Regions from separate parts of the Micromonospora sp. KC721 genome, predicted to be linked through region 2. Evidence: riboswitches for the same ligand, from Rfam matches in the RefSeq annotation. Region 2 holds a riboswitch; each other region holds the start of a gene.
The links. A riboswitch is a leader RNA that binds a small molecule or an ion and turns the genes downstream of it on or off. The one in region 2 is predicted to bind cyclic di-AMP.
Positions count from the first base shown of each region.

Region 1: linked by a shared signal. The riboswitch ahead of E1182_RS27855 (hypothetical protein) and the one ahead of E1182_RS10825 (transglycosylase family protein) in region 2 are both predicted to bind cyclic di-AMP.
Region 3: linked by a shared signal. The riboswitch ahead of E1182_RS25940 (hypothetical protein) and the one ahead of E1182_RS10825 (transglycosylase family protein) in region 2 are both predicted to bind cyclic di-AMP.

Region 1 covers NZ_SMJY01000257.1:228-6,606, forward strand. Annotated here, with positions in the region: gene E1182_RS27840 (alpha/beta fold hydrolase) at 129-1,067, shown strand; gene E1182_RS27845 (AAA family ATPase) at 1,192-3,306, shown strand; gene E1182_RS27850 (cation diffusion facilitator family transporter) at 3,499-4,413, shown strand; cyclic di-AMP (ydaO/yuaA leader) riboswitch at 4,543-4,674, shown strand; gene E1182_RS27855 (hypothetical protein) at 4,678-5,736, shown strand; gene E1182_RS27860 (SRPBCC family protein) at 5,808-6,335, opposite strand.
Region 2 covers NZ_SMJY01000044.1:11,499-24,432, reverse strand. Annotated here, with positions in the region: gene E1182_RS10845 (MEDS domain-containing protein) at 1-106, opposite strand, end outside; gene smpB (SsrA-binding protein SmpB) at 209-691, opposite strand; gene E1182_RS10835 (class I SAM-dependent methyltransferase) at 784-1,443, shown strand; gene htpG (molecular chaperone HtpG) at 1,533-3,419, shown strand; cyclic di-AMP (ydaO/yuaA leader) riboswitch at 3,785-3,954, shown strand; gene E1182_RS10825 (transglycosylase family protein) at 3,953-4,627, shown strand; gene nhaA (Na+/H+ antiporter NhaA) at 4,841-6,163, shown strand; gene E1182_RS10815 (ABC transporter ATP-binding protein) at 6,206-7,267, opposite strand; gene E1182_RS10810 (ABC transporter permease) at 7,264-8,082, opposite strand; gene modA (molybdate ABC transporter substrate-binding protein) at 8,079-8,849, opposite strand; gene E1182_RS10800 (molybdopterin-binding protein) at 8,852-9,274, opposite strand; gene E1182_RS10795 (FXSXX-COOH protein) at 9,502-9,681, shown strand; gene E1182_RS10790 (FxsB family cyclophane-forming radical SAM/SPASM peptide maturase) at 9,653-11,989, shown strand; gene E1182_RS10785 (TIR-like protein FxsC) at 12,120-12,791, shown strand; gene E1182_RS10780 (TIR-like protein FxsC) at 12,788-12,934, shown strand, end outside.
Region 3 covers NZ_SMJY01000210.1:1,264-10,178, forward strand. Annotated here, with positions in the region: gene E1182_RS25915 (heavy-metal-associated domain-containing protein) at 25-234, opposite strand; gene E1182_RS25920 (metal-sensitive transcriptional regulator) at 331-630, shown strand; gene E1182_RS32540 (DUF305 domain-containing protein) at 758-1,396, opposite strand; gene E1182_RS32545 (hypothetical protein) at 1,467-2,015, opposite strand; gene E1182_RS25930 (copper-translocating P-type ATPase) at 2,045-4,084, opposite strand; gene E1182_RS25935 (YibE/F family protein) at 4,290-5,627, shown strand; cyclic di-AMP (ydaO/yuaA leader) riboswitch at 5,794-5,924, shown strand; gene E1182_RS25940 (hypothetical protein) at 5,929-6,942, shown strand; gene E1182_RS25945 (carbonic anhydrase) at 7,003-7,692, opposite strand; gene E1182_RS25950 (helix-turn-helix domain-containing protein) at 7,879-8,202, shown strand; partial or broken gene E1182_RS25955 (S8 family serine peptidase) at 8,298-8,915, shown strand, end outside.

The sequences.
Region 1 (6,379 bases), on a different contig from region 2:
AGGTCCGCCATCCGCTTCGGGTCGGGGATCTTCTCACCGGCATGGTTGGCGTGGTCTGATGACGGGTAGCCGGTGTTACCGGCGGGTTACGCCGGGGTGGAGTTCCCGGGTGGCCTGGGGAGGTGACGATGCCGGAACGGCGGGAGGTGCGGCTCCCCGACAGCGTACGTCTGCACGTCGAGGTGACCGGATCGGCGGACGCGGCGACCACGGTGGTGCTGCTGCACGGTTGGACCCTGGACGGGCGGGTCTGGCACCGGCAGGTGGCCCACCTGCGGGAGTGCTTCGGCGAGCGGGTACGGGTGGTCACCTACGACGCGCGGGGGCACGGCGGGTCGAGCTGCATGGCACGGCGTACGGCCACGCTGGCGCAGCTCGGCGACGACCTGGCCACAGTGCTGGACGAGGTGGTGCCGACCGGCCCGGTGGTGCTGGTGGGGCACTCGATGGGCGGGATGACCGTGATGGAGTACGCCCACCGGCACCCCGCGCACTTCGCCGCCCGCATCGCCGGGCTGGTCTTCGTCTCCACCACCGCCGAGGGGCACACGCACACCGCGTACGGCCTGTCGCCCCGTATCGCCCGGCTGATCCGGATCGCCGAGACCACCGGGGCGGGAGTGTTGGCCCGCTGCGGTTCCTGGCGCCCACCCCGGGCGCTGTTGCGCGCGCTGCGCCCGAGCATCCGCTGGATGCTTTTCGGCGAACGCTGCGATCCGGCCGACATCCGGTTGGTCACCTCGGCGGTGGCCCGCGCCTCGCTGCGTTCGATCGGCGGCTTCCGGGCCTCGATCGGCGCGCAGCACCGGCTGGACACCCTGGCCGAGTTGGCGCATCTGCCGGCGGCGGCCCTGGTCGGCGACCGGGACCGGCTCACCCCGCCGCCGTGCGCGGAGTCGATCGCGGCAGCCCTGCCGGTGACCGATCTGACGGTATGCCCCGGCGCGGGGCACATGCTGATGGTGGAACGCCCCGACGAGGTGAACGCTGCCCTGTCGGCGGTGCTGCACCGGGTCATGGCCGGCACGCCCGTTCCCCGGACGCTCCCCTCCCCCGGCACCTGTTGACCGGGAGGTGGCCGAGGTCGCGGGAAGCGGCCCGGGCTGGGTGTGCCGTGGCGGCCTGCCCGTACCCTCATTGCGCCTGGCGTGCGCCCGCGTCCGGCGCCGCCGTCGCACAGGAGCCCCCACGTTGACCGACCAGACGACCCTGGAGCAGGAGATCGCCGTCGAGCAGCGGCACCTCGACCGGGTGTACGCCCGGTTGGCCGAGCTGCGACGCTCGGCCGCGCAGGCGGAGAAGGAGGGCTACGGGCTGGCCCGGGTGGGCACCTTCGGCGCGCTGGTGGAGCGGGACGCGATGGTCTTCCACGCCGCGCAGCGGCGACACGTGCTGGACGCCGAGCACGAGGGGCTGGTCTTCGGCCGGCTCGACCTGCGTACCGGCCAGGTGCTGCACGTGGGTCGGCTCGGGGTGCGCGGCGTGGACGCCGAGACCCTGGTGGTCGACTGGCGGGCCCCGGCCGCCGCCGCCTTCTACCAGGCCACCCCCGCCGAGCCGCTGGGCGTGGTGCGCCGGCGCACCATCCAGTCCTCGGGTGAGAAGGTCACCCGGATCGAGGACGACCTGCTGGATCCGGAGGCGGCCCCGGCCGACCTGGCGGTGGTCGGCGACGGGGCGCTGCTGGCGACCCTGTCCCGGGCCACCGGGCGGGGGATGCGGGACATCATCGCCACCATCCAGCGGGAGCAGGACGAGGCGATCCGATCCCCCGGTTCCGGGGTCACCATCGTCTCGGGCGGTCCGGGCACCGGAAAGACGGCGGTGGCGCTGCACCGGGCGGCGTATTTGCTCTATTCCGACCGCAGCCGGTACGCCGGCGGCGGCATCCTGGTGGTCGGGCCCTCGGCGGTCTTCGTCGAGTACATCGCCTCGGTGCTGCCTTCGCTCGGCGAGGAGACCGCCACCCTGCACTCGCTCGGTTCGCTCTTCCCCGGCCTGTCGGCGACCCGGACCGATCCGCCGGAGGTGGCGGCGGTGAAGGGCTCGCTGCGGATGCGTCGGGTGCTGGAACGCGCGGTCCGCGACGCGGTCCCGGACGGCCCGAACGAGTTGCGTCTGCTCTACCGGGGTGCGTTGCTCCGGCTGGAGCGCCGTGAGCTGGACGGCGTCCGGGACCGGACACTGTCCCGGGGCGGCCGCCGCAACGAGGTGCGCCGCGCCGCGTTCGACGCCGTCCTCGCCGCGTTGTATGCGCAGGCCCGCCGGTTGGAGATCCCCCGCCTGCCGGAGCAGCCCGCCTTCGAGGACGAGATCATCGAGCGGCCGGAGTTCCGCGAGTTCCTGAAGGCCTGGTGGCCCCGGCTGCACCCCCGGCACGTGCTGGGTTGGCTGGCCCGGCCGGAGCGGCTGCGCCGGTACGCCGGCGGTGTGCTCTCCCGCGCCGAGATCACGCTGTTGTCGGAGGCGTACCGGTCGTTGGCGACCGAGGGGCTGACGGTGGCCGACATCGCGCTGCTGGACGAGCTGGACGCGCTGCTGGGCAAGCCGGTGCGGCCGGCGAAGCCGAAACGCGACCCGTTCCGTCTCACCGGCGGGGTACGCGAGCTGAGCACGTTCGCCGACCGGCAGCGGGCCGCCCGGGCGGCGGCCCGGGAGCGACCGGAGGACTACCGCGACTACGCGCACGTGGTGGTGGACGAGGCGCAGGACGTCTCCCCGATGCAGTGGCGGATGGTCGGCCGGCGCGGCCGGCTGGCCTCCTGGACGGTGGTGGGTGATCCGGCGCAGACCGCGTGGGCCGGCGATCCGCAGGAGCTGGACCGGGCGCGGGACCAGGCGCTGGGCCGGCGCAGACGGTACCGGTTCAACCTCACCACCAACTACCGGAACTCGGCGGAGATCTTCGCGGTGGCGGCGGCGGAGATCCGCCGGCTGCACCCGGACCTGCCGCTGCCGAGGGCGGTCCGGTCGACCGGCGTGGATCCGGTCGCGCTGACCGTCCCGGCGGGCGAGCTGGCCGGCGCGACGGTGGACGCGGTGGCGGCGCTGTTGGCCGAGGTGGAGGGCACCGTAGGGGTGATCACGCCGGTGCCGCGCCGTAACGAGGTGGCCGGCTGGCTGGACGGGCGGGGCGGGGCGCGGCTGCAGGTGGTGACCAGCCTCCAGGCCAAGGGCATGGAGTACGACGGGGTGGTGCTGGTCTGCCCGGGTGAGATCCGGGCCGAGCCCTCCGGTGTCCGTACCCTTTATGTCGCCCTGTCCCGGGCCACCCAGCGCCTCACCACCGTGGAACCGGTGGGCTGACCGTCGGGCCTGGCCGGCTCGCCCGGCGGACGCCGGCAGGTTGGGCAGGGCGGAGTCCGGGGAAACCGCCGGGAGGCCCCCGATGGGGGGCCGGCGGTCGGACCCGGGGCGTCACCGGCCGTTCACTTGCATACATAGCGATGTCAGCATAGATTGGCACCGGGTCCGGTACGGCGACGGAGAGGTGCGGGCGTGGGCGCAGGGCATGACCACCACGGGGCGGTCGCGAACGCGGCGCAGCGCCACCGGGGCCGACTCTGGGCGGCTTTCGCCCTGCTCGCGGTCTTCATGGTGGTCGAGGGGGTCGCCGCCGTCGCCACCGGGTCACTGGCGCTGCTCTCCGACGCCGGGCACATGTTCACCGACGTGCTCGGCATCGGCATGGCCCTGGCTGCCATCACCGCCACCCGGCGGGCCGAGCGGGATCCGCAGCGCACCTTCGGGCTCTACCGGCTCGAGGTGCTCGCCGCGCTCGGCAACGCGCTCCTGCTCAGTGGCGTCGCCGTCTACGTGGTGATCGAGGCGGTACGGCGGTTCGGCGACCCGCCCGAGGTCCGGACCGGGCCGATGCTGACGGTCGCCGTACTGGGCCTGCTCGCCAACGTGGTCGCGTTCGCTCTGCTGCGCAAGGGTGCCCAGGAGAGCATCAACCTGCGTGGGGCGTACCTGGAGGTGCTGGGCGACCTGCTCGGCTCACTCGGCGTGATCGGTGCCGCGCTGCTGATCGCGGTGGGCGGCTGGTGGTGGGCCGATCCGGCGGTGGCGGTGGCGATCGGCCTGTTCATCCTCCCCCGCACCTGGCGGCTGGGCCGCGCGGCCGTTCGCATCCTCGTGCAGGCCGCCCCCGAACACCTCCAGGTGACCGCGGTGCATGACCGGTTGACCGCCGTCCCCGGCGTCGCCGAGGTGCACGACCTGCACGTCTGGACGCTCACCTCCGGGATGGAGGTGGCTTCGGCGCACCTGACCATGTGCCCGGGTGCCGAGGTCGGCGCGGTGCTCGCTGCCGCCCGCAGCGCGCTGCACGAGGACTTCCACATCGACCATGCCACCCTTCAGATCGAACCGGGCGCGGCACCGGGGGCGTGCGGTCGGGTCGAGTGGTAGAAGAATTGACTTGTTCATCCCTTTTCACAGGCTTACCTCCCGTACCCTCAGTCACGAACCGGGCATCCGTCCCACCGGTACCGGTAGTCTCGGTTCCGGCCTCCGCCCAGGCGGCACCCGACGGTGCCGGCGGGGCCGCCGCCTAAACGCCCGCCCGGGCGTGCCGGGGAACCAGGTACCTGGGGTGCATCCGCGCCAGCGGTAGGGATCTTCCGTCCCGAACCCGTCAGCTAACCCGGTCGGCGGCTGACGGAAGGAATGTGAATGCACGTACGACGTACCACCGGCCGACTGACGGCCGCGATCGTCGCGGCGCTCGCCGTCGGCCTCACCTCGGCCCCCACGCCGGTGACCGCCGCCCCGCCCGCCACCCGACTCGCCGCCCCGAGCGGCGACGACGAGGGCGGTACCCCAGCGCTACGCGCCCAACTCGACGCCGCCAGCAAGGGCTGGCTCGACGCCAAGGCCGCGCTGGAACGCTCCACCCGGCGCCAGCAGGAACTGAACAACCAGCTCAAGACCGTCGAATCGGAGCTGACCGCACGCAGCAGCAAGGTCGGCGAGATCGCCGGGGTGGCGTACCGGACCGGCCGGCTCGGCCCGGTGTCGGCACTGCTCAACAGCGGCTCGCCGGAGGGTTTCCTGGACCGGGCCGCCGCGCTGGCGACGGTCGCCAGCAAGGAGGACCGGGAACTGCGCAACCTCCTGAAGACCAAGGAGGAGGTCACCCGCACCCGTAGCGCGCTGGCCACCGAGATCGTCGAGCAGCGCAAGCAGATCGCGGTCATGGACAAGCGCAAGCAACAGGCCGAACGGGCACTGGAGGTGGCCGCCTCCGCGCAGTCCGCCCCTCGGGCCACCAGCAGCGCTCCACGGGGCACCTCCCGGTCCAATGCCAGGTCCGCGCCACGCAACTCCGACGGATCCTTCCCGCCCGAGTCGTGCAGCGTCAACGACCCCACCCCGGCCAACGGTTGCATCACGCCCCGGATGCTCAACGCCCTGCAACAGACCCAGGCCGCCGGCTTCACCCGGTACGTCTCCTGCTACCGCCCCGGCGGGTCCGGCGAGCACCCGAAGGGGCGAGCCTGCGACTTCGCCGCCCAGAAGGGTGGCTTCGGTGGGGACGCGACCGGCGGCGACCGGACGTACGGCGACAACCTGGCCGCGTTCCACGTCCGCAACGCCGACCGGCTCGGCGTGCTCTACGTGATCTGGTACCGGCAGATCTGGCTACCCAGCAGCGGCTGGAAGTCGTACAGCGGGGCGAACGGCGACCCGTCCAGCGACCACACCAACCACGTCCACCTGTCGGTGTACTGACCGCACCACGCGCACGGGGCCCGTCCGCCCGGACGGGCCCCGCACCCACCCCGGCCCCGGGGGTGGTTCGGTCAGCCGGTGATCGGTCCGCCGTCGGAGAGCCGGTCCAGCACGTCGCCGAGGCGGCTGGCCAGCCCCAGGTGCGCCGCCCGGGCCTGGCGGAACGCGTACCCGAACAGCGGCGCGGGGGCGGCGAGGGTGATCTCGACGTCGATTCGCAGCAGGCCGTCCTCCGTACGCAGTCGGGTGTGGTTGCGTACGGTCGTGCCGGGCTGCTGCCGGGCCTCAACGATGATCTCGTCGTCGGTGACCAGCAGGACGTCGGCCTGATAGGTGACCGGGAAGTGCAGGGGCCCCAGTTCCAGCCGGTCGGTGACCGCGTAGCTGGCCCGCGCTCCGGGCCGGGGCGGCAGCTCACGTACCCGCAGAATCAGCGGATGCAGTTCCTCCTGACGGGACAGGTCGCTCAACAGCGCCACCGCGTCCGCCTGTGAGCAGCGCGCGCGCACCGTGTAGCTGAACGTCTCCCGCCGGACCACTCCGACCTCCCACTCCTCGTCGGTCGCCCGATCGTCCCGTATCGCGGACTCGGCTGGCAACGCAGGTGGGTTGGGTACGGCGAGACGAAACCCGCGCGGGCGGG
Region 2 (12,934 bases):
GACCGGCGAGCAGGTACTCCCGCGCCCGTGCCTCGAAGCTGGCCGGATCGTCGTACGCCCAGCAGACGTGACCGCAGGGCCGCTGTGCCGTCGTCCCGTCGGTCACGTCGACCACCTCATCCGGGCAGTGTATGCCCAGCCTGGCCGGCGGACCGTGGGACGTCGCCGCGCACGGTCGTCGGTCAGCTCGCCGCGTCGAGACGGATGCTCAGACGGGCCGGCGGCCCTTGAGGCGGCGGCCCAACTCGCGGGCGATTTCCCGGTTGGCGTCGCGCTCGGCCAGCGCCTGCCGCTTGTCGTACGACCGGTTGCCCCGCGCCAGGGCCAGCTCGACCTTGGCCCAGCCGTTGCTGAAGTACATCGACAACGGCACCAACGTCACGCCGCCGTCGCGCAGCCGCTCCAGGATCCGCGCGATCTCCACCCGGTGCAGCAGCAGCTTGCGGGTCCGCCGCGGCTGGTGGTTGGTCCAGGTGCCGAACCCGTACTCGGCGATGTGCAGGCCGTAGAGCATGATCTCGCCGTCGCGTTCCTGGGCGAACGCGTCGACCAGCGACACCCGGCCCTCGCGCAGCGACTTCACCTCGGTGCCGGCCAGCACGATCCCCGCCTCGTAGGTCTTGAGGACGGTGTAGTCGTGCCGCGCCTTCTTGTTGGAGGCGACGAGCGTCCGCCCGGTCTCCCTGGCCACGACGACCTCCCGAACTGCCTGCGAGCACCTGCCTCGACGAACCCTATCCGCCGGGACGCCACCCTGCCCGGGCACCGGTAGGGTCGGCGATCGTGACCGAGCCCAGCTTCCTGACCCGCACCCGCGCCGCGTACGACACCATGGCGGTGCGGTACACCGAGTTCACCCGTGACGAGTTGGCCGCCCGGCCGCTGGAGCGGGCCTTGCTCGCCGCCTTCGCGGAGCTGGTCGGCGCCGACGGCGGCGGTAGGGTCCTCGACGTCGGCTGCGGCAACGGGCGCGTCGCCCGGCACCTGCGTGACCTCGGCCTCGACGTCGAGGGCGTCGACCTCTCACCCGGCATGATCACCGAGGCCCGCCGGCTCCACCCCGACCTGCGCTTCACCGTCGGGTCGATGCTCGCGCTCGACGTGCCCGACGCCACGCTCACCGGGCTGCTCGCCTGGTACTCGGTCATCCACGTGCCCGACGATCTGTTGCCCGCCGTCTTCACCGAGTTCCACCGGGTGCTCGCCCCCGGTGGGCACCTGCTGCTCGGCTTCCAGGTCGGCGACGAGCACGTGCACCGTACCGATGCCTGGGGTGACCCGGTCGACGTGGTCTTCCACCGGCGTCGCCCGGACGACGTGGCGCAGCTGTTGGCGGCGGCCGGGCTGACCACGCACGCCCGGCTGCACCGCGAGCCGCAACCGTGGCCCGGCGGCGTCGAGCCCACCGCGCAGGCGTTCCTGTTGGCTCGCCGGCCGATGTGACGACCGGGCGTCACCGGACGGCCACGCGGCTCGTATCCTTTGCCCGGATCCCGGGGTGGGACCGCGACAACCGGATGAGGAGGTTTGGTGTGAGCAGCCGGACCGAGACGTTGGAGTTCCAGGCCGAGACGCGTCAGCTGTTGCAGTTGATGGTGCACTCCATCTACTCGCACAAGGATGTCTTCCTGCGCGAACTCGTCTCCAACGCCTCCGACGCGCTGGACAAGCTGCGGCTGGAGTCGATGGTCGACAAGGATCTCGAGGTCGACACCTCGGACCTGCACATCGAGATCGCCACCGACGAGCAGGCCCGGACGCTGACCGTACGGGACAACGGCATCGGCATGTCGCGCGAGGACGTCGTGTCGCTGATCGGCACCATCGCCCGTTCCGGCACCGCGGAGCTGCTGCGCAAGCTCAAGGAGTCGAAGGAGGCCGGCAACCAGGACCTCATCGGGCAGTTCGGGGTCGGTTTCTACGCCACCTTCATGGTCGCCGAGAAGGTCACCCTGCTCACCCGCCGCGCCGGCCAGACCGAGGGCACCCGCTGGGAGTCCACCGGCGAGGGCACGTACGTGATCGAGACGGTGGACGACGCCCCGCAGGGCACCTCGGTCACCGTGCACCTCAAGCCGGTCGACAGCGAGGACAACCTGCACGACTACACCGACCACGGCCGGATCCGCGAGATCGTCAAGCGGTACTCCGACTTCATCGCCTGGCCGATTCGACTGGTCACCGCCGACGCCGAGCCGGTGACCCTCAACTCGATGAAGGCGCTGTGGGCCCGGCCCCGTGACGAGGTCGCCGAGGAGGAGTACCGCGACTTCTACCGGCACGTCAGCCACGACTGGGCTGACCCGCTGGAGACCATCCACATGCGTGGCGAGGGGGTCTTCGAGTACGAGGCGTTGCTGTTCATCCCGTCGCACGCCCCGTTCGACCTCTACCGGGCCGACGGCCGCCGGGGTGTGCAGCTCTACGTCAAGCGTGTCTTCGTGATGGACGACTGTGCCGCACTCATCCCGGACTACCTGCGTTTCGTCAAGGGCGTCGTGGACGCGCACGACCTGTCGCTCAACATCTCCCGGGAGATCCTCCAGCAGGACCGGCAGATCCAGATCGTGCGTCGCCGGCTGGTCCGCAAGGTGCTCACCACCCTCAAGGAGATGCGCACCGCGGACGCCGAGCGTTACCGGACCTTCTGGTCGCAGTTCGGTCGGGTGCTCAAGGAGGGCCTGCTGGAGGATCCGGACAACAGCGAGGCGATCCTCGAGCTGCTCTGCGTGGAGTCCACCCACGACGCCACCGAGCCCACCACCCTGCACGACTACGTGGCCCGGATGAAGGAGGGCCAGACCGAGATCTACTACGTCACCGGCGAGCACCGGGCGACCCTGGAGAACTCCCCGCACCTGGAGGCGTTCCGGGCCAGGGGCTACGAGGTGCTGCTGCTCACCGACCCGGTCGACGAGGTCTGGGTGGACCGGGTCGGCCAGTTCGACGGCCGGTCGCTGCGCTCGGTCGCCAAGGGACAGGTCGACCTGGACACCGAGCAGGAGCGCAAGGAGGCCGAGACCGAAAGGGAACAGCAGGCCAAGGAGTACGCCGACCTGCTCGCGTTCCTCCGCGACACGCTCTCCGACACGGTCAAGGAGGTCCGCCTCTCCGCCCGGCTGACCACCTCGCCGGCCTGCCTCGTCGGCGACGCGCACGACCTCACCCCCACGCTGGAGAAGATGTACCGCGCGATGGGCCAGGAGGTGCCGATCGTCCGGCGGGTCCTGGAGCTGAACCCGGCGCATCCGCTGGTCACCGGGCTGCGCGCCGCCCACCAGCGGGACGCCGCCGATCCGGGGTTGGCCGAGACCGCCGAGCTGCTGTACGGGATGGCGCTGCTCGCCGAGGGCGGCGACCTGACCGACCCGGCCCGCTTCGCCCGGGTGCTCGCCGACCGGCTGACCCGTACCCTCTGAGGCCACCTGTCGCTGCGGGCCCGGGACGGATCCCGTCCCGGGCCCGCGTGGCCTGCTGTCCACCGCAGAGGCCGCCCGCCGACCAGATCGGGCGGGCTTCTCCCGCGGCCAGATCGGGCGGTGACTCATCGGGGTGGGTTGGTCGCCGACCGGCAGCGCCGAGTCGGGGAGCCGTCGGCGGTGAGAAGCGGGGCCGTCACCGTGTGCGCTTCGGATGCGATGTGACCGGGCATTGTGCACGTCGGCCCGGACCTCGCAACCGGAGGTCCGGAGCCCTCGCCTGACCGGGTGAAGAACCTCTCAACAGGTGGGCGATCCGCCGAAAGGCTTCCTAACGTCGTTGGGGTCCGCGATCGCGGACACCGTGGCCGGTTACGCCTAATCCATGCCGCCGGCCACGGACCCAGTCACCCGGGCATGGAGCGGGGGACCCACGTTCCTCGGTGCACGTCACCTCGGGGTGAAGCCGCCACGGCGGCCGGGCTCCTCGGCCCGAACCCGACAGCTCACCTCGTCGGCGTGGAGGATCACAGATGGCAACTGCATACGTCGCCCGTCATCGACGGGTCAGCTCGCGCCGCATCGCCGTCGGCACTCTCGCCGTCGGTGCGGTCACCGGGGCCGCCGCCGTTCTGGCGCCGGCCGCTCCGGCAAGCGCCGCCAGCGTCAACTGGGACGCGATCGCCCAGTGCGAGTCCAGCGGCAACTGGCACATCAACACCGGCAACGGCTACTACGGTGGCCTGCAGTTCTCCCAGAGCACCTGGGCCGGCTACGGCGGCAAGAAGTACGCCGCCCGCGCCGACCTGGCCAGTCGGAGCGAGCAGATCGCGATCGCCGAGAAGGTGCTCAAGGGCCAGGGCATCGGGGCCTGGCCGACCTGCGGCAAGAAGGGCGGCTCCACCAAGAGCTACGCCCCGAAGAAGGAGAAGTCGTCGCAGTCGGCGCAGCGCTCGCAGTCCCGTAAGAAGGCCGCGTCGACGACTGAGCGGTCCTCGCGGGACGAGCAGCGCAGCACCCGCAACCAGGCGCGTCGCGCTCCGGTGACCGGCAACGGCAACTACGTCGTGCGGCCGGGGGACTCCCTGTCCGGCATCGCCGAGGCGCACCACGTCTCCGGTGGCTGGAAGGCGCTGTACGAGCGCAACCGCGCGGTCGTCGGTGCCGACCCGGGTCTGATCTTCCCGGGGCAGAAGCTCAGCGTCTGACACACTGCCCTCGACGCCCGGCCGGAGGTCCACCGGCCGGGCGTCGACGTGTCCCGGGCACGGTTCGGTCCGCCGCCGGGTCCCGGGTGACGCGCCTGACTGGGGGTGGGCGCACCGGGCGACCTGAGACCCGGCCGGATAGGGTTGGGCCAGGTGTGCCGGGAAGTCTGGTCGGCGATGAGTACGCGCGTCCGCTGCCGACGAGGAGTTCCCGTGACCGACGCCACCCGGCGCCGTTTGTTCGCCCGCCGATCCTGGGGCGAGACCCGCCGCATCTCCGCCATTCTGCGCAAGGAGACCGTTGGTGGGGCGCTGCTGCTCGTCGGCGCGTTGCTGGCCCTGATCTGGTCGAACTCGGCCTGGGCGCAGGGGTACGACGCGCTGCGCGGCCTCCGGCTGGGACCGGCGGCGCTGCACCTGGATCTCAGCCTGGCCACCTGGGCCGCCGACGGTCTGCTGGCGATCTTCTTCTTCGTCGCCGGGCTGGAACTCAAACGCGAGTTCGTCGCCGGTGACCTGCGGGATCCGCGCCGGGCGGCGGTGCCGGTGGCTGCCGCCGCCGGTGGGGTGATCGTGCCGGCCCTGATCTACGCGGCGATCGCCGGTGGGGCGGGCGCCGGAGCGGTGCGGGGGTGGGCGATCCCCACCGCCACCGACATCGCGTTCGCGCTGGCCGTCCTCGCCGTGATCGGGTCGTTCCTGCCGTCGGCGCTGCGTACCTTCCTGCTCACCCTCGCCGTGGTCGACGACCTCATGGCGATCGTCATCATCGCGGTGTTCTACACCGCCGACCTGTCGGTGCTGCCGCTGCTGGGCGCGTTGCTCCCGCTGGCCGCGTTCGGGGTGCTGGTGCAGCGCCGGGTCCGGTCCTGGTGGCTGCTGCTTCCGCTGGCGGCGGTGACCTGGGTGCTGGTGCACGAGTCCGGCGTGCACGCCACCGTGGCGGGTGTCCTGCTGGCCTTCACCGTGCCGGTGATCCGCAGTGCGGCGGCCGGTGGGCCGGATGCCGGGCCGGGGCTGGCCGAGCACTTCGAGCACCGGTTCCGGCCGATCTCCGCCGGCATCGCGGTGCCGATCTTCGCGTTCCTCTCCGCCGGGGTGACCGTCGGCGGGCTCGCCGGCCTGGTCACCTCGCTCACCGACCGGGTGGCGCTCGGCATCGTCGTCGGCCTGGTGGTCGGCAAACCTCTCGGCATCATGACCGCCACCTGGCTGATGTCCCGGTTCGGGCGGGCCGAGCTGGACGAGGGCCTGAACTGGGTCGATGTGCTGGGGTTGTCGCTGCTCGGCGGGATCGGCTTCACCGTCTCGCTGCTCATCGGCGAGTTGGCCTTCGGGCTGGGCAGCGAGCGCGACGGCCACGTGAAGGTGGCCGTGCTCACCGGCTCGCTGCTGTCCGCCCTGCTGGCCACGGTGATCCTGCGCGCCCGCAACCGCTTCTACCGGCGGGTGCACGAACTCGAGACGGTCGACCGGGACCGGGACGGGATTCCCGACGTCTTCGAGGCCGAGACGGACGGCGCCGCCGGTCGCTGACCTGGTCGGCGTGCGGAGCGAGCGGGGGCTGCCGGTGGGTGCTCAGGCCGGATAGGCGCGGGTCCGGCCGGCCTCGACCGCCGCCCACACCCGCTGCCCCGGCTCCAGTCGCCACCGGGCCAGCGCCGTGGCGGTCACGTCGGCGGCCACGTCGAGCGCTCCGGTGAGCTGCACGCGCAGGTGGTCGCCGTGCCGTTGCACGCCGACGACGGTGGCCGGCCAGGTGTTGCCTGCGCTGCCCTCGGGCGGGTGCGGATGCACCGCGACGGCAGTCGGAGGGAACACCACGAAGGCGTCCCCGTCGACCCGGTCGACGGTGGCGAGGGACACCCCGTCGGCGAGGTGTACCCGGTGACCGTCGGCGTGACCACGGCAGAGGTTGAGCCCGACCAGCCGGGCGACGTAGTCGGTTCTCGGGCGCGCGGTGACCGCCGCCGCGTCGCCTTCCTGCACCAGCCGGCCGTCCTCGACGATGACGAGCCGGTCGGCCAGCGCCACCGCGTCCAGCGGATCGTGGGTGACCAGCAGCGCCGCGCCGTCGTGCGCGGACAGGTGCCGGTGCAACTGCGCCCGGGTGTCCAGCCGGGTCTGCGCGTCGAGCGCCGCGAGTGGCTCGTCGAGCAGCAGCACCCGGGGCTGTACGGCGAGCGCGCGGGCCAGGGCCACCCGCTGGGCCTGCCCGCCGGAGAGTTGACCGGGCTTGCGTCCGCCGTACCCGGTCAGGCCGACCCGCTCCAGCCAGCCGGCGGCCCGTTCCCGGGCGGCCCGGCGGCCCAGGCCCTGCCGGCGGGGGCCGAACGCGACGTTGTCGCGCGCGCTGAGGTGTGGGAAGAGCAGATAGTCCTGGAACACCACGCCGACACGCCGTCGTTCGGGCGGCACCCACCGGCCGTGGCCGGGCCGGTCCAGGTCGACGCCGTCGACGACGACGTGCCCGGCGCTGAGCGATTGCAGCCCGGCCAGTGCCCGCAGGGCGGTGGTCTTGCCGGCGCCGTTCGGGCCGAGCAACGCGACCACCTCGCCGGCGTCGACGCGCAGCGGCAGGTCGAGGCGGAAGGCACCCCGGTCGACAACCAGGCGGGCGTCCAGCAGTGGCGCGGTCACGGGCTGCCCAGCCAGCGGTCACGCAGCCCGGCGAGGATCGCCACCGAGACGACGAGCAGGATCAGGCTGAGTACGATCGCGGCGTCCAGGTCGGTCTCCAACGCCAGGTAGACCGCGAGCGGCATGGTCTGGGTCCGGCCGGGATAGTTGCCGGCGAAGGTGATGGTGGCGCCGAACTCGCCGAGCGCGCGCGCCCAGCAGAGCACCGCGCCGGCGGCTACGCCCGGGGCGACCAGCGGCAGGGTGACGTGGGTGAAGGTGGTCCACCGGCCGGCGCCGAGGGTGGCCGCGGCCTCCTCGTACCGGATGTCGGCGGCGCGGAGCGCTCCCTCGACGGCGATGACGAGGAACGGCATGGCCACGAACGCCTCGGCCAGCACCACACCGGTGGTGGTGAACGGCAGGGTCACGCCGAGGGTGTCGTCCAGCCAGCCGCCGAGCAACCCCCGGCGGCCGAAGACCAGCAGCAGCGCCAGCCCGCCGACCACCGGCGGCAGCACCAGCGGGACGGTCACCAGGGCCCGCACGACCCGCCGGCCGGGGAACTCGACCCGGGCCAGCAGCCAGGCCAGGGGTACGCCGAGCGCCAGGCAGAGCAGGGTGGCCAGGGTGGCGCACTGCACGGACAGCCGCAGCGCGGTGAGCACTCCCGGCGCGGTGAGCCGTTGCGGCAGGCTCGCCCAGGGAGTGCGCAGCAGCAGTCCCAGCAGCGGCAGCACCAGCAGGAACAGGCCCAGCGCGGCCGGTAGGAGCAGCGCCGCGGGCACCCGTCGGCCCGCTGCGCGCCCGGTGGACGGGTGGCGCTGGGGCGTCACGAGCCTGCCGGCGGTTGGAAACCGGCGGCGGTGAGCACGGCCGCGCCGCGGGCGGAGCTGACCAGATCGACGAAGGCCCGGGCGGTGGCCAGGTCGCGCGCCTCCCGCAGTGCCACGATCGGGTAGTCGTTGATCGCCCGGGCGGACTCGGGGAACTCGATCCCGTCGACCTCGGCGGTGGCCCGCGCGTCGGTGCGGTAGACCAGCGCGGCGTCGACCTCGCCGAGACGCACCTTGGCCAGCGCGCCCTTGACGTCCTGCTCCAGGGTGGCCGGGACGAGGTCGATCCCGGAGGCGTCCAGCGCGGCGCGGGCGGCGGCCCCGCAGGGCACCTGCTCGGCGCAGATGGCCACCTTCATCCCGCGCCGGCCGAGGTCGGCCAGGCGCCGGACGCGGCCCGGGTTGCCCTTGGACACGGCGATGACCAGCTGGTTGCGGGCGAAGACGACCGGGGCGCCGGCGGCGGCCCCGGCCTCGGTGACGGTGGCCATGTTCCGTGGCGCGGCGGCGGCGAAGACGTCGGCCGGCGCCCCCTGGGTGATCTGTGTGGCCAGGGCGGAACTGCCGCCGAAGGTGAAGGCCACCCGGACGCCGGGGTGGGTGGCCTCGAACTCCCGACCGATGGTGGTGAACGACTCGGTCAGCGAGGCGGCGGCGAAGACGGTCACCGTACGGTTGTCGTCGCTGCGGTCCGGTCGCTCGTCGCTCGTGCAGCCGGTGGTGACGAGCAGGGCCAGCCCGGTCAGGGCGGCGAGGGCGCGGCGGATCGTCATGTGCTGGTCCTTCCCCGGGCGCCGCCAGGTGCGGCGCGTTCCACCACGACGGTGGTCGACTTGATCACGGCGACGGCGACGGAACCCACCTCGAGGCCGAGTTCGTCGACGGCTTCCCGGCTCATCAGCGAAACCACTCGGAACGGCCCGGCCTGGATGTCGACCTGGGCCATCACGGTGTCCCGGACGACGGCGGTGACGATGCCGCGCAGCCGGTTGCGGGCCGAGGTGATCTCCGTGCCGGCGTCCGGTGCGGCCGCCTGGGCGCGGACGAATGCCGCCAGGTCAGCGCCGTCGATCAGCCGGTGGCCGTGCTCGTCACGGCTGGCGGGCAACCGTCCGGCGTCCACCCAGCGACGCACGGTGTCGGTGCTGACCCCCAACAGTTCGGCGGCCTCGCTGATCCGGAACACGGTCACCGAGACACCCTAGCCGCCCTCGTCTGCGAGGCGGAAGGCCCGTTACGGCTCGCGTACCCGAGGATGGCGGCAAGTAGTCGCCCGCAGTTGCGACAACGCTGCCGCATCGTTCGGTACGGAGAGCGCCAGTGACATCACTGAATGTGCAAGATATTATCGACGATGGTCGTCGCCGACCGTCGTCCGGGGCCACCGCCCGCCGACCTCCGACAGCATGGGGGAACGACGTGGATCGCCACGCAGTCCGTCCCGACCAGACCCCGACTCCGCCGCCGCTGGACGACCTGCGGCACACGGCGCTCGGCGAGATCCCGCTCTCTCGGGCGCGGGCCGTCGCCGACGCCCACCACCACCGGGTCAACCGTCCGTCCGGCGTCGATGTCCAGGGGTTCGGCTCTGCCATCTGACCCCGCCGGGCCGCCCGGACCGGCCACCGGGCGGGTCAGCCCGCTGAGTCAGTACGTGCTGAAGCTGACCAGCCGCTGCGACCTCGCCTGCGACCACTGTTACGTCTACCAGCACCCCGACCAGTCCTGGCGTCGGCAGCCGCGCCTCATGGCGGCTGCCACGCTGCGGGCCGCCGCCGGCCGGATCGCCGAGCACGCCGCCGCGCACCGCCTCGACACCGTACGGGTCGTGCTGCACGGCGGCGAACCGCTGCTCGCCGGTGCCGCCGGTCTGGCCGCCGCGGCGGGCGAACTCCGCCGCCAGATCGACCCGGTGACCCGGCTCGACCTACGCATGCAGTCCAACGGTGTGCTGCTCACCCCGCGCGTCTGCGACGTGCTCGTCGCCCACGACGTCAAGGTGGGCATCTCCCTCGACGGCGACGTGTCCGCCAACGACCGGCACCGTCGCCACGCCAACGGCGCGAGCAGTCACGCCGCGGTACGCCGTGCCCTGGCGCTGCTGCGCCGCCCCGAGTACCGGGCCGGCTACGCCGGCATCCTCTGCACCGTCGACCTGGCCAACGACCCGGTCCGGGTCTACCGGGCGCTGCTGGCCGAGGAGCCGCCACAGATCGACTTCCTGCTCCCGCACGCCAACTGGGACCGGCCACCGGCCCGCCCGGCCGGGATCCCCACCCCGTACGCCGAATGGCTGCTGGCGGTGCACCGGCGCTGGCTGGCCGACGGCCGCCCGGTGCCGATCCGCCTGCTGGAATCCCTGCTCTCCACCGCCGCCGGCGGCGCCAGCCGGACGGAGGCGGTCGGGCTCGGCCCCGCCGACCTCGTCGTCATCGAGACCGACGGCACGTTCGAGCAGGTCGACTCCCTGAAGTCGGCGTACCACGGCGCACCGGCCACCGGCCTGGACGTCTTCCGGCACCGCGTCGACGACGCCGCGGCGTACCCGATGATCGCCATCCGGCAGACCGGCCTGGCCGGTCTCTGCGCCACCTGCCGCCGTTGTCCGGTGGTCGCCCAGTGCGGCGGCGGTCTCTTCGCCCACCGGTACCGCGCGGGCGCCGGCTTCGACAACCCGTCCGTCTACTGCGCCGACCTGAAGGAGCTGATCCGCGCCATGGCGGGTACCCCCGCGCACGCGCCGGCCCGCCGGCAGGGCGCCGACGTGCTCGACCGCGCCGTCCTCGACGACCTGGCCGGCGGCCGGGGCACCGCGGAGAGCGCGCGGCAGCTCGCCTCGGTCCACCTCGGGATGGTCCGCGCGCTGCTGGTCGCCCTCAGCCCGCAGGCCACCGACGATCCGGTGGCCGCCGCCGGGTGGCGGCTGCTGGTCGAGCTGGACGTCACCGCGCCCGAGGCGGTGCGTGCCGTGCTGGAGCACCCGTTCGTTCGCCGGTGGGCGCAGCGCTGCCGCGACGGCGCCACCGGTGAGCTGCCTTACCTGGCGGGTGTGGCGGCCGCCGCCGCGATCCGCGCCGGCGTCCCGGCGACCCTCGACGTGCCGGCCCGCGGCGGGCTGCTCGCCCTGCCCACGCTGGGCGCGTTCGACCTTTCCGCCGACCTGCCGACGGCGCGGCTGAGCAGCCGCGAGGGCGGCTTCGACCTGTCCGTGGCCGGGCGGCGCGAGCGGGTGCGCCTCACCGACCCGCCCGCGGCCTGGCAGCCCGCGCGGCGGGTCCGGGCCGGCGGACACGAGTTGCTGCTGGAGGACACCGACCCGTACCGGGACTGCTACCACCTGCCCGTCGCACCCCGACTGTCCACCACCAGCGCCGCCCGGTGGACCGGTCAGCTCGACGCCGCGCTGCGCCGCCTGCGAACCGAGGCCGACGGCGGGTATGCCCCGGCCGTCGGTGCGCTGCTGCGGGCCGTCGTGCCGGTGCGGCCCGACCCCGACGGCCGGCAGCGCAGCGCCGCCGCCGGGGCGGCCTTCGGGGCGGTGGCGGTGGCTCCCACACCCGACGACGCCGCGCTGGCGGTGCTGCTGGTGCACGAGGTCCAGCACCTCAAGCTCGACGCGGTGCTGGACGTCTGCGACCTGTTCGACCGCACCGACGAACGCCGGCTGACGGTGCCGTGGCGCCCCGATCCCCGCCCCGTCGAGGGCGTCCTGCACGGCACGTACGCCCACCTGGCCGTCGCCGACGTGTGGCGGTCCCGGCCCGGCCCCGCCGCGGCCACCACCTACCACCGCTACCGGGACTGGACCGACGCCGCCCTGGACGCGCTGCTCGGTCTCGGTGCGCTCACCACCGCTGGTGACCGGTTCGTCGGTCGGATGCGCGACACCCTGGACAGCTGGTCGTGACCGCCGACCTGCCCGTGCGACCGGCACCACCCCGATGAGCCCACCCACCGGGCTGCTGCGGGGCAGCACGGGGTTGGCAGGTGTCGATACTGTGATGCGCCCAGGATGTCCACACCGGTGGGAGCGGCAGGTGACCGAGGACGAGTTCCGGGTCGACCCCGGCGCGCCCGTCTTCTTCCTCAGCTACGCCCGCTCCCGCAACCGGGTCGCCGCACCCCCGCGCGACACCAACCAGAAGGTCTTCCAGCTCTTCGTCGACCTCTCCGACCATGTGGTCGAGCTGCTCGGCCTGCCACCGGGCCGGCAGGCCGGGTTCATGGACCGGATGCTCGACGGCGGGCAGGTCTGGACCGACGACCTGGCCTTCGCCGCCGGGCACTGCCAGGTGTTCATCCCGCTGATCTCACCGCAGTACCTGAACAGCCCCTGGTGCGCCCGGGAGTGGGACGCCTTCGCCCGCCGCCGGTTCACGCTGCGTCCCGGGGCGACCGCCTCCCCGGGGGAGACCCCGATCATCCCGGTCAACTGGTCGGTGGTGGAGCGCCGGTCGATGCCGCCGGCCGTGTCGCAGCGGCAGATGTTCAGCCCGACCCGGCTACCCTCGGACATCGCGCCGCAGTACCAGGAAGAGGGCATCTACGGCCTGCTGAGCCTGGGCAAGAACGGCCGCGACGCCTACGACGCGGTGGTCTGGCGGCTGGCCCAGCGGGTCGCCCGGGCGTACCACACCCACTGGGTGCGGGCGGAGGTCCCCACCGACCTGGGTCGGCTCCGCACCACGTTCGAGGAGGTCGGGGCATGACCTGGTCGGACACCACCTCCACGGGCACACCGACGGCCCGGCAGACGTACTTCTTCCTCAGCTACGCCCACTCGGTGCCGCTGTCGGCGTCGGCCCGGCCGGATACCGACTTCTGGGTCAACCGGTTCTTCCAGGACCTCGCG
Region 3 (8,915 bases), on a different contig from region 2:
CTCTCTGCGGTCGGGCGGTCCGGCTCACGCGTCGACCAGGTCGTATCCGGCCTCGTCGACCGCGGCGCGCACCGAGTCGGTGTCCAGCGCGCTCTCGCTGGTGACGGTGACCCGGCCGGTGGCCAGGTCGACCTGCACGTCGGTGACACCCTGGATCGCGCCCACCTCGGTGCTGACCGAGTTGACGCAGTGCCCGCAGGTCATCCCCTGCACCTGGTACGTGGTGGTAACCATGGCAGCTCTCCTCTCCTGACGCCGGGCCATACCCCCCAGGGGTAGCCCACGCGACGACGGTAACATACCCCCCAGGGGTACGCTATTCTGGTGGTCATGACCACACCGAGCACTCCGACCCGGGGCTACACCGCCAGCAAGGAACAACTGCTCGCGCGGCTGCGCCGCGTCGAGGGCCAGGTTCGTGGCATCGAGCGGATGGTCGACGAGGACCGCTACTGCATCGACGTACTGACCCAGATCTCCGCCATTCAGGCCGCGCTGGACAAGGTCGCTCTCGGCCTGCTCGACGGGCACGCCCGACACTGCATGCGGGAGGGCGCCGCCGAGGGCCGCGCCGACGAGATGGCTGCCGAGATGATGGCCGCCGTGGCCCGCCTCATGAAACGCGGCTGACCCACTGCCGCGCGGCCTGCCGGAACGCCGAACCGGCGGCCGATCATGAAGTTGGCGGCGGCCGGGAAGACCGACAGCGCCGCCAACTTCATGATCAACGGGAAGGCCGGGCCACGGGCCCGCCCGGTCAGCGGCGGGCGAGCATCTTTCTCATGGTGTCGATCTCGGCGCGCTGGGTGGTGCGGATCTGCTGGGCCAGCGCCTTGACCTCGGGATTCTTCCCCTTGGCGATCTCGTCCTCGGCCATGGTGATCGCACCCTCGTGGTGCTCGATCATCATCGTGACGAACCGGCGGTCGAACTCCGCCCCGGACGCCGCCGCCAGCTCGGCCAGGTCCTCGTCGGACATCATGCCGGGCATGTCGTGCTCCGCCTCCGAGCCATGGCCGTGGGCTGGGCTGCCGGACGGCACCGGCCGACCCCAGGCGGTCAGCCAGGCCGTCATGGTGGCGATCTCCGGAGCCTGGGCGGCCTTGATCTGGGCCGCGAGCCGCTTGACCTCGGCGTCCTGAGCGCGGGTCGCGGCCAGTTCCGACATCTGCACCGCCTGCTCGTGGTGCGGGATCATCATCTGGGCGAACAGCACGTCGGCGTCGCCGAACTCGGCGGCGGTCGACGCGTCCGCCGAGGCACCGCCCGTGGCGGGCGTCTGGTGGCCGGAGCCGGCCCGGTGGTCGTCGCCGCCGGAGCAGCCGGCCAGCGCGAGGGCGGCGGCGACGGTCGCGCCGGTCAGGGCGGCACGACGCGCGATGGTACGGATGGACACGATGTGAACCTTTCGGTGTGGAAACAACGCAGTGGACCGGAGACGCGGGGGAGCCCCGTGCCGGAGCCTCCTATCTGCGCAGCACCGCCACCGTGGCGAGCCGAAGCCCGACGGGCCGACCCGGGGGCGCACCCGGTCCCGGTGGGCGCACGGTGGGGCGGCGCACGCCGACGCCGGGCCGGCGTCGAGCCCGCAACAGCACCGCCAGCAGCACCGCCACCGTGATCGCGGCGAGCACCGCCAGGCAGACGCTCCAGCCGCTCGGGGCGGCGCCCCGGTCACCGGCCGGCAGCACCACCGGAGGCCGGCAGCCGGTCCCGGCGCAGTCGACGCCGGCGTCGACGGCGAACCGCGCCGTCCCCGGCAACGCGGCCGCGTGCCGGCAGGCCGCCCCGGCGCAGTCGACGCCTCCGGGGGTGTCGGCGCCGGTCGCTGTCCCCGGCAACGCGGCAACCGGCAGGTGCCGGTCGGCGTGGTCCGCGGCGGCATGGCCGGACGGCTGGCCGCCGGCGTGCGTGCCATGGCCGATGGTGTGCATGGCGGCCAGGCCGAGCAGGGTGACGGCGAGCAGCAGCAGGCGAGCCCACCAGCCCGTGGTCGCCGCCGTCGCCGTCCGCACCCGACAAAACTAACCGAACCCACCATCCGTCAGAGGCGTACTCGCCGTAGCAGTTGCGCGTTGAGCGCGACCACGATCGTGGAGGCCGACATCAGCACCGCGGCGAGGGCCGGGCTGAGCGTCAGGCCGACCCCGGCCAGCACCCCGGCCGCCAGCGGGAGCGCCACCACGTTGTAGCCGGCCGCCCAGGCCAGGTTCTGGAGCATCTTCCGGTACGCCGAGCGGGACAGCCGGAGCACCCCGGCCACCCCGCGCGGGTCGGAGGAGGCCAGCACCACCCCGGCCGACTCGATCGCGACGTCGGTGCCGGCCCCGATCGCGATGCCCACATCCGCCCGGGCCAGCGCCGGGGCGTCGTTGACCCCGTCGCCGACCATGGCCACCCGCAGACCCCGACGCTGCAGCGCGGTCACCTTTCCGTCCTTGTCGGCGGGGAGCACCTCGGCGAAGACCTCGTCCACACCGGGACGGAACCCCAGGTCGGCGGCGACCGCCTCGGCCACCGCACGGGCATCACCGGTGATCATGGCGATGGTCCGTACCCCCTCCGCACGCAGCGCCGTGATCGCCTCCCGCGCCTCGGGGCGAATCTCGTCGGCGAGGGCCAGCAGACCGAGGACGGTGTCCGGCAGCCGGACCAGATGCAGTACGGCCGCGCCCTGCCCGGCCCAGCGGTAAGCCGGCGGGATCAGCTCGTCGGGAAGCGCGAGCCCCCACTCGCGCAACAGGGTGGGGCCGCCGACCGCGTACGACGCACCGTCGATCTCCGCCTGGACGCCCCGGCCCGGCAGCGACCGGAAGCCGCCGGCCAGGGCCGGGCCGCCGCGACCGGCGGCGGCCGCCACGATCGCCCGGGCCAGCGGGTGCTCGCTGTCGGCCTCCACCCCGGCGGCGAGCCGCAGCACCTCGTCCTCGCCGACCCCGGGCGCGGCGGCCACGCCGATGACCACGTGCCGCCCCCGGGTCAACGTGCCCGTCTTGTCGAACAGCACCGCGTCGACGGTACGCATCCGCTCCAGCGCCAACCGGTCCCGGACCAGCACCCCGGACCGGGCGGCGAGCCCGGTGGAGAGCGCGATCACCAGCGGAATGGCCAGCCCCAGCGCGTGCGGGCAGGCGATCACCAGCACGGTGACGGTACGCACCACGGCCTCGTCCCGATCGCCCAGCGCCGTCCAGGCCACGGCGGTCAGCACGGCACCGCCGGTGGCGACGTAGAACAGCAGGGCCGCGAACCGGTCGGCGAGCGCCTGCGCCCGCCCGCCAGACTGCTGGGCCTGGGCGACCAGGCGTTGGATCCCGGCCAGGGTGGTCTGGTCGCCGACGGCCTCGACGCGGACCCGGACCGCCGAGTCGGTCGCCACCGTGCCGGCGACCACCCGGTCCCCCACCTGGCGGGTGACCGGGCGGGACTCCCCGGTGACCGTCGACTCGTCCAGTTCGGCGACGCCGTCGACGATCCGCCCGTCGGCCGGCACCCGGCCGCCGGGCCGGACCAGCACCACGTCCCCGACGTCCAGTTCGGTGAGCGGCACCCGTAGGACCTCGCCGTCCGGACCGATCCGCTCGGCGTCGTCGGGAAGGAGTTCGGCCAGCGCGGCGAGCGCGCCCCGGGCCTGACCGATGGCCTTCATCTCCTGCCAGTGGCCCAGCAGCATGATCGTGACCAGCGCGGCCAACTCCCACCAGAAGTCCAGGTCGAAGGCGCCGAGGCTGGTGCTGAGCGAGGCGGCGTACGCGACACTGATCGCCATCGCCACCAGCAGCATCATCCCCGGAGCCCGGTCGCGTACCTCCCGCACGGCGCCGACCAGGAACGGCCAGCCACCCCACCAGAAGATCACCGAGCCGAGCACCGGCCCGACCAGCGACCGTCCCGGGAACCCCGGCGCGTAGTCGAACCAGTCCAGCACCATGTCGCTGGTCGCCACCACCGCGACGGTGAGCGCCAGGCAGACCTGGAAACGCCGGCGGAACATCTCCGGGTCGTGCCCGGCGTGCCTGTCGTGCCCGGCAGGCCGGTCATGACCGGTGTCGTGGCCGCCATCTGCTCCGGAATCGTGGTCCATGTCTCCCAAGATGCCGCCTCCGGCCCCCCAGGTCGGCACGAACCGGGCGAGCCGGCAGCGGGCCTGGCTACCATCTTTCGACGATGACCCCGCGTCCATCGTCGCCACCCCACCCGTGGGCCGTCATGGTTCCCGGCCCGCCGGGGCGGGTGAACCGACCGACCGGCTGACACGTACTCCGCCCTGGATCGTTGGGAGACTCGCAATGGGCGCCGACCACACCCGTTCCACTCCGTCCACCCCGCCCGGGGTGCGGCGGCTCCTCGTCGCGACGGTGGTCCCGTTGTTCGTCGTCACGGTGATCGCCGCGGTGGTGCTCTGGCCCCGGAACACGCCGGAACGGGCTCCCGGCGAGGAGGCACCGCGCTACCACGCCACGGTGACCCGGGTGGTGACCGAGCCCTGCCCGGAGCAACCGGAGAGCCCGGCCGGGCCGGCGCAGGGGCCCTGCGGCACCGTCACCGTCCGGGTCGAGCAGGGGCCCGACGCCGGGCAGCAGGTGGAGACGCCCGTTCCGGCCGGGCCAGGGGCACCGACGGTGGCGGTGGGCGACGAGATCGTGCTGGTGAAGCTGACCGACCCGGCCGACCCGACGGTCAGCCGCTACGACATCGCCGAGCACCAGCGGGGTGAGCCGTTGGTGTGGCTGGCGGTGCTCTTCGCCGCCGCGATCATCGCGTTCGGGCGGCTGCGCGGGATGGCAGCGCTGGCAGGGCTGGCCGCGAGCTTCGCGATCCTGCTCACCTTCGTCGTGCCGGGCATCTCCGCCGGCGGTTCGCCGCTGCTGATCGCCATCGTCGGCTCGGCGTTGATCATGTTCGTGGTGCTGTACCTGACCCACGGGATCACCGCGCAGACCTCGGTGGCGGTCCTGGGCACCCTCGGCAGCCTGGTGCTGACCGGCCTCCTCGGCAGCCTGGCCATCGCCGCCACCCACCTCACCGGGTTCGGCAGCGAGGAGGCCACCACGCTGTCGATGTACCAGCGCGATGTGGACCTGCACGGACTGCTGCTGGCCGGGATCATCATCGGGTCGCTCGGTGTGCTCGACGACGTCACGGTCACCCAGGCGGCCACCGTGACCGAACTGGCCCACGCCAACCCGGGGTTGTCCCGGATGCAGTTGTACCGGTCCGCCACCCGGGTCGGCCGGGCGCACATCGCCTCCACGGTGAACACCATCGTGCTCGCGTACGCCGGTGCCTCACTGCCGCTGCTGCTCCTGTTGACGGCCGACAGCAGGCCGGTGAGCCAGATCCTGACCAGCGAGTTCCTGACCCAGGAGATCGTCCGCAGCGCGGTGGCGACGCTGGGGCTGATCGCCGCCGTACCCCTGACCACGGGTCTGGCCGCGCTCGTCACCGCTGCCGGCCGCGGCCCGGCCGACGACCCGACACCGCCCGCCGACCCGGCGCCGAGACCCCGCCCTCCGGTCGACCCGGACGCCGCGCTGGAGGCGTTGAGCGGCCCGCGACCCGGACCGTCCACCCCGGCCCCCGCAGGGTGGCCCGAACCGGAAAGGAGCACCGACACCGCATGGTGAAACTGCACAGCGTCACCGTGGACGACCCGGAACCTGACGAACGCGTCACTCCTCACGCACCGCCACCTCGAATTAACGCATTTAGTCGGGTTCAGGACGTAGCTCACCGGTATGCCTCTCGGGTAACCTCGCTGCCGGTCACCGCTGAAGGCGCGAACCGGCGCCTGCGGTGCCACCGCCCAATCGCCGTACGGCGAACCGGGGAACCAGGTACCTGGGGTGAATCCGCGACCGCGGTAGGGGCCACTTCCGTCCCGAACCCGTCAGCTAACCCGGTCGGCGGTCGACGGAAGGGAACATTGTGACGGCACCCCTACGCCGCTGGTGGACACCGGTGGCGGCCGTGCTGGCCGCGCTGGCCGTCCTCGCCGGGCCGGTCCCGGCGAACGCCGCCCCCTCGACCCCGTCGGGTCACGAGGAGGGCGAGGAGCCCAAGCTACTCACCGAGGTCATCGAGCAGCGCAACCGCGAGTACACCAAGGCGAAGGCACAGCTGGAGAAGTCGAAGAAGCGCCAACTCCAGCTCGCGTTGGAGGTCAAGCGCGCCGAGGACGAGCTGGAGGCGCTCCGACCGCAGGTCACCACGATCGCCGCGCAGTCCTACCGGACCGGCCGGATCGGTGCCGTGGCGATGTTGCTGGAAAGCGACGCACCCGACTCCTTCGTCAAGCGGGCCGCCACGCTGGACGAGCTGAACATGGTCAACGCGCAGAAGCTCGCCGAGGTCACCGCCGCCAAGGACCGCGCCGAGCAGGGCAAGCTGGCGCTCGACGCCGAGGTGCGCGAGCAGACGAAGCTGACCAACCAGATGGCCCGCAACACCAAGGAGGCCGAGAAGGCCCTCGCCCTGGTCGGCGGACGCGGCTTCACCGGTGGACTGGTCGACGCGACCTCCCCGGTGGCCCGGATCGGCCCGGGACGCACGGCCGACGGCGACTGGAAGCCGGAGTCGAAGACCGCGCCGGACCCGACCACCTCCGGCACGATCACTCCGCGTACCCTGCACGCCTACAAAGAGGTACGCCGGGCCGGCTTCAACCGGTTCGCCGGCTGCTACCGCCCGGGCGGACCCTTCGAGCATCCCAAGGGGCGGGCCTGCGACTGGTCGTTGCAGAACAAGGGCTTCGCGCCCTGGCACAACGACGACACCCGCAGGTACGGCAACAACCTGACCGCGTTCCTGATCCGCAACGCCGACCGGCTCGGCATCTACTACGTGATCTGGAACCGGCAGATCTGGTTCCCGGCGACCGGGTGGAAGTCGTACAGCGGACCATCGGACCACACCGACCACGTACACATGTCGATGCTCTAGCGGACGCTTACGACCGAGGGCCCTCCCCGACCGGGGACGGCCCTCGTCGCGTCTTGGGGTTCAGCCGGCGACGACCGCCGCCCGGTCACGGTCGTCCTGGTCGCTCCGGTCCAGGTCGGTCCGGGACGCCGGCGCGAGGACCGCGGCGGGCGACGCGGCCACCGTCCGCACCTCACCGGCGGCCAGCCGGTACGACATGCCGACCACCGCGCACCGCCCGGCGGCCACCTCACCGGCCAGCAGGGCGGAACTGTCCTGCAACGTCTGCACCGTCTGGACGATGTGGACGTCCACGATGCCGTCGATGTCCTCGACGCCCGCCGCGGCGGCCCGCCGGAGGCTGGGGGTCACCCCGTCCACCACGGCGCCCAGGTGCCCCGGCGGGGTCGTGCCGGTCATCGCGGCCTCCCGGGCCGCCTGCACCGCACCGCAGGAGTCGTGGCCGAGCACCACGACCAGCGGAACGCCGAGGACGCTCACCGCGTACTCGACGCTGCCCAGCACCTCCGGGCCGACGGTGTGCCCGGCCGTCCGGACCACGAACAGGTCGCCCAGGCCGCGATCGAAGATGATCTCGGCGGCGAGACGGGAGTCGGAGCAGCCGACGATCACCGCGAAGGGGTGCTGCCCGCCGGCGACGACGGCCCGGTGAGCCGCGTCCTGGTTGGGGTGGTGTGGGGTGCCGGTGACGAAACGCCGGTTTCCGGCGTGCAACTCGGCCAACGCCTGCGTCGGATCCTGCACGGTCATAGCCTCACCTCGGTCTGACGTGTGGGCACCTGATGACACCGGCCGGCGACGCAGGCGGCCTCGCCCCACCGTCACACGCAACAAAAGGTACGTCAAGGTTTACGTGATATGCATTTCCTGCTTCTCTGGATGCGTCGGCTCGGTGCCGGAAGGCATCACTGAGAACCGGAAGGGTGGGGTCATACGATGACGGGCATGGCGACGACAGCGCAGAACGGAAGCACCCGGAACTGGACGTTCCTCACCAACCACGCGCACGTGCTGCTGTCCATCGCCCGCAACCCCACCGCCCGACTCCGCGACGTGGCCGACGAGGTCGGCGTCACCGAACGCGCCGCCCAGGCCATCGTCGCCGACCTGGAAGCCGGCGGCTACCTGCGGCGTACCCGGGTCGGGCGGCGCAACGAGTACACCGTCAACCCCCGCGGCCACTTCCGGCACCCGGCCGAGTCGGACCGCCAGGTCGGCGACCTGCTCGCCCTCTTCACCAGCCAGCCGACCGACGCCTGACACGCCGTCACGCCCGAGGATCCGGGTCCGGCCGCCACTGGTCCGGCGCCGCCGCCCGTCACGCGCTCCCGCGCCGACGGCGGTAGTCTCACCGCGTGCGCGACAGCTTCCGGCCGAGCGGGACGGTGGTCACCGGACCCGCCGGGCGTCCCACCCGGACGGTCCTCGGTACCCGTTCCACCCGGACGGTCCTCGGTGCCGTGGCGGCCGTGCTGCTCGCGACCCTCGTCGTACCGTCCACCCCGGCCGGGGCGGAACCGGCCTGCCCCGCCCCCACCGGCGGCGCGGCACCCACCGAGACGCCGTGGGCGCTGCGCCGGCTCGACCCCGCGTCCGCCTGGCGCATCACCCGCGGCGAGGGGGTCACCGTGGCGGTGATCGACTCCGGCGTGTCGCCGTCCCATCCGCTCCTGAAGGGACAGGTCCGCGAAGGCCGGGACGTCAATGGCCTGCCGCAGGCACAGGGCCGGTGCGACCTGGCCGGGCACGGCACCATCGTCGCCGGGATCATCGCCGGCCGGGACGACACCGGCGCTCCCTACAGCGGCATCGCACCGGCCGCGCGGATCCTGCCGGTACGCGTGCTGCAGGACACCCGGCGCACCAACGACCCCGGCCTGCCCCTGCAGATCGCCGCGGCGATCAGGTGGGCGGCCGACCAGGACGTCGAGGTGATCAATCTGTCCCTGGTCACCATCGACCACCCCGAACTG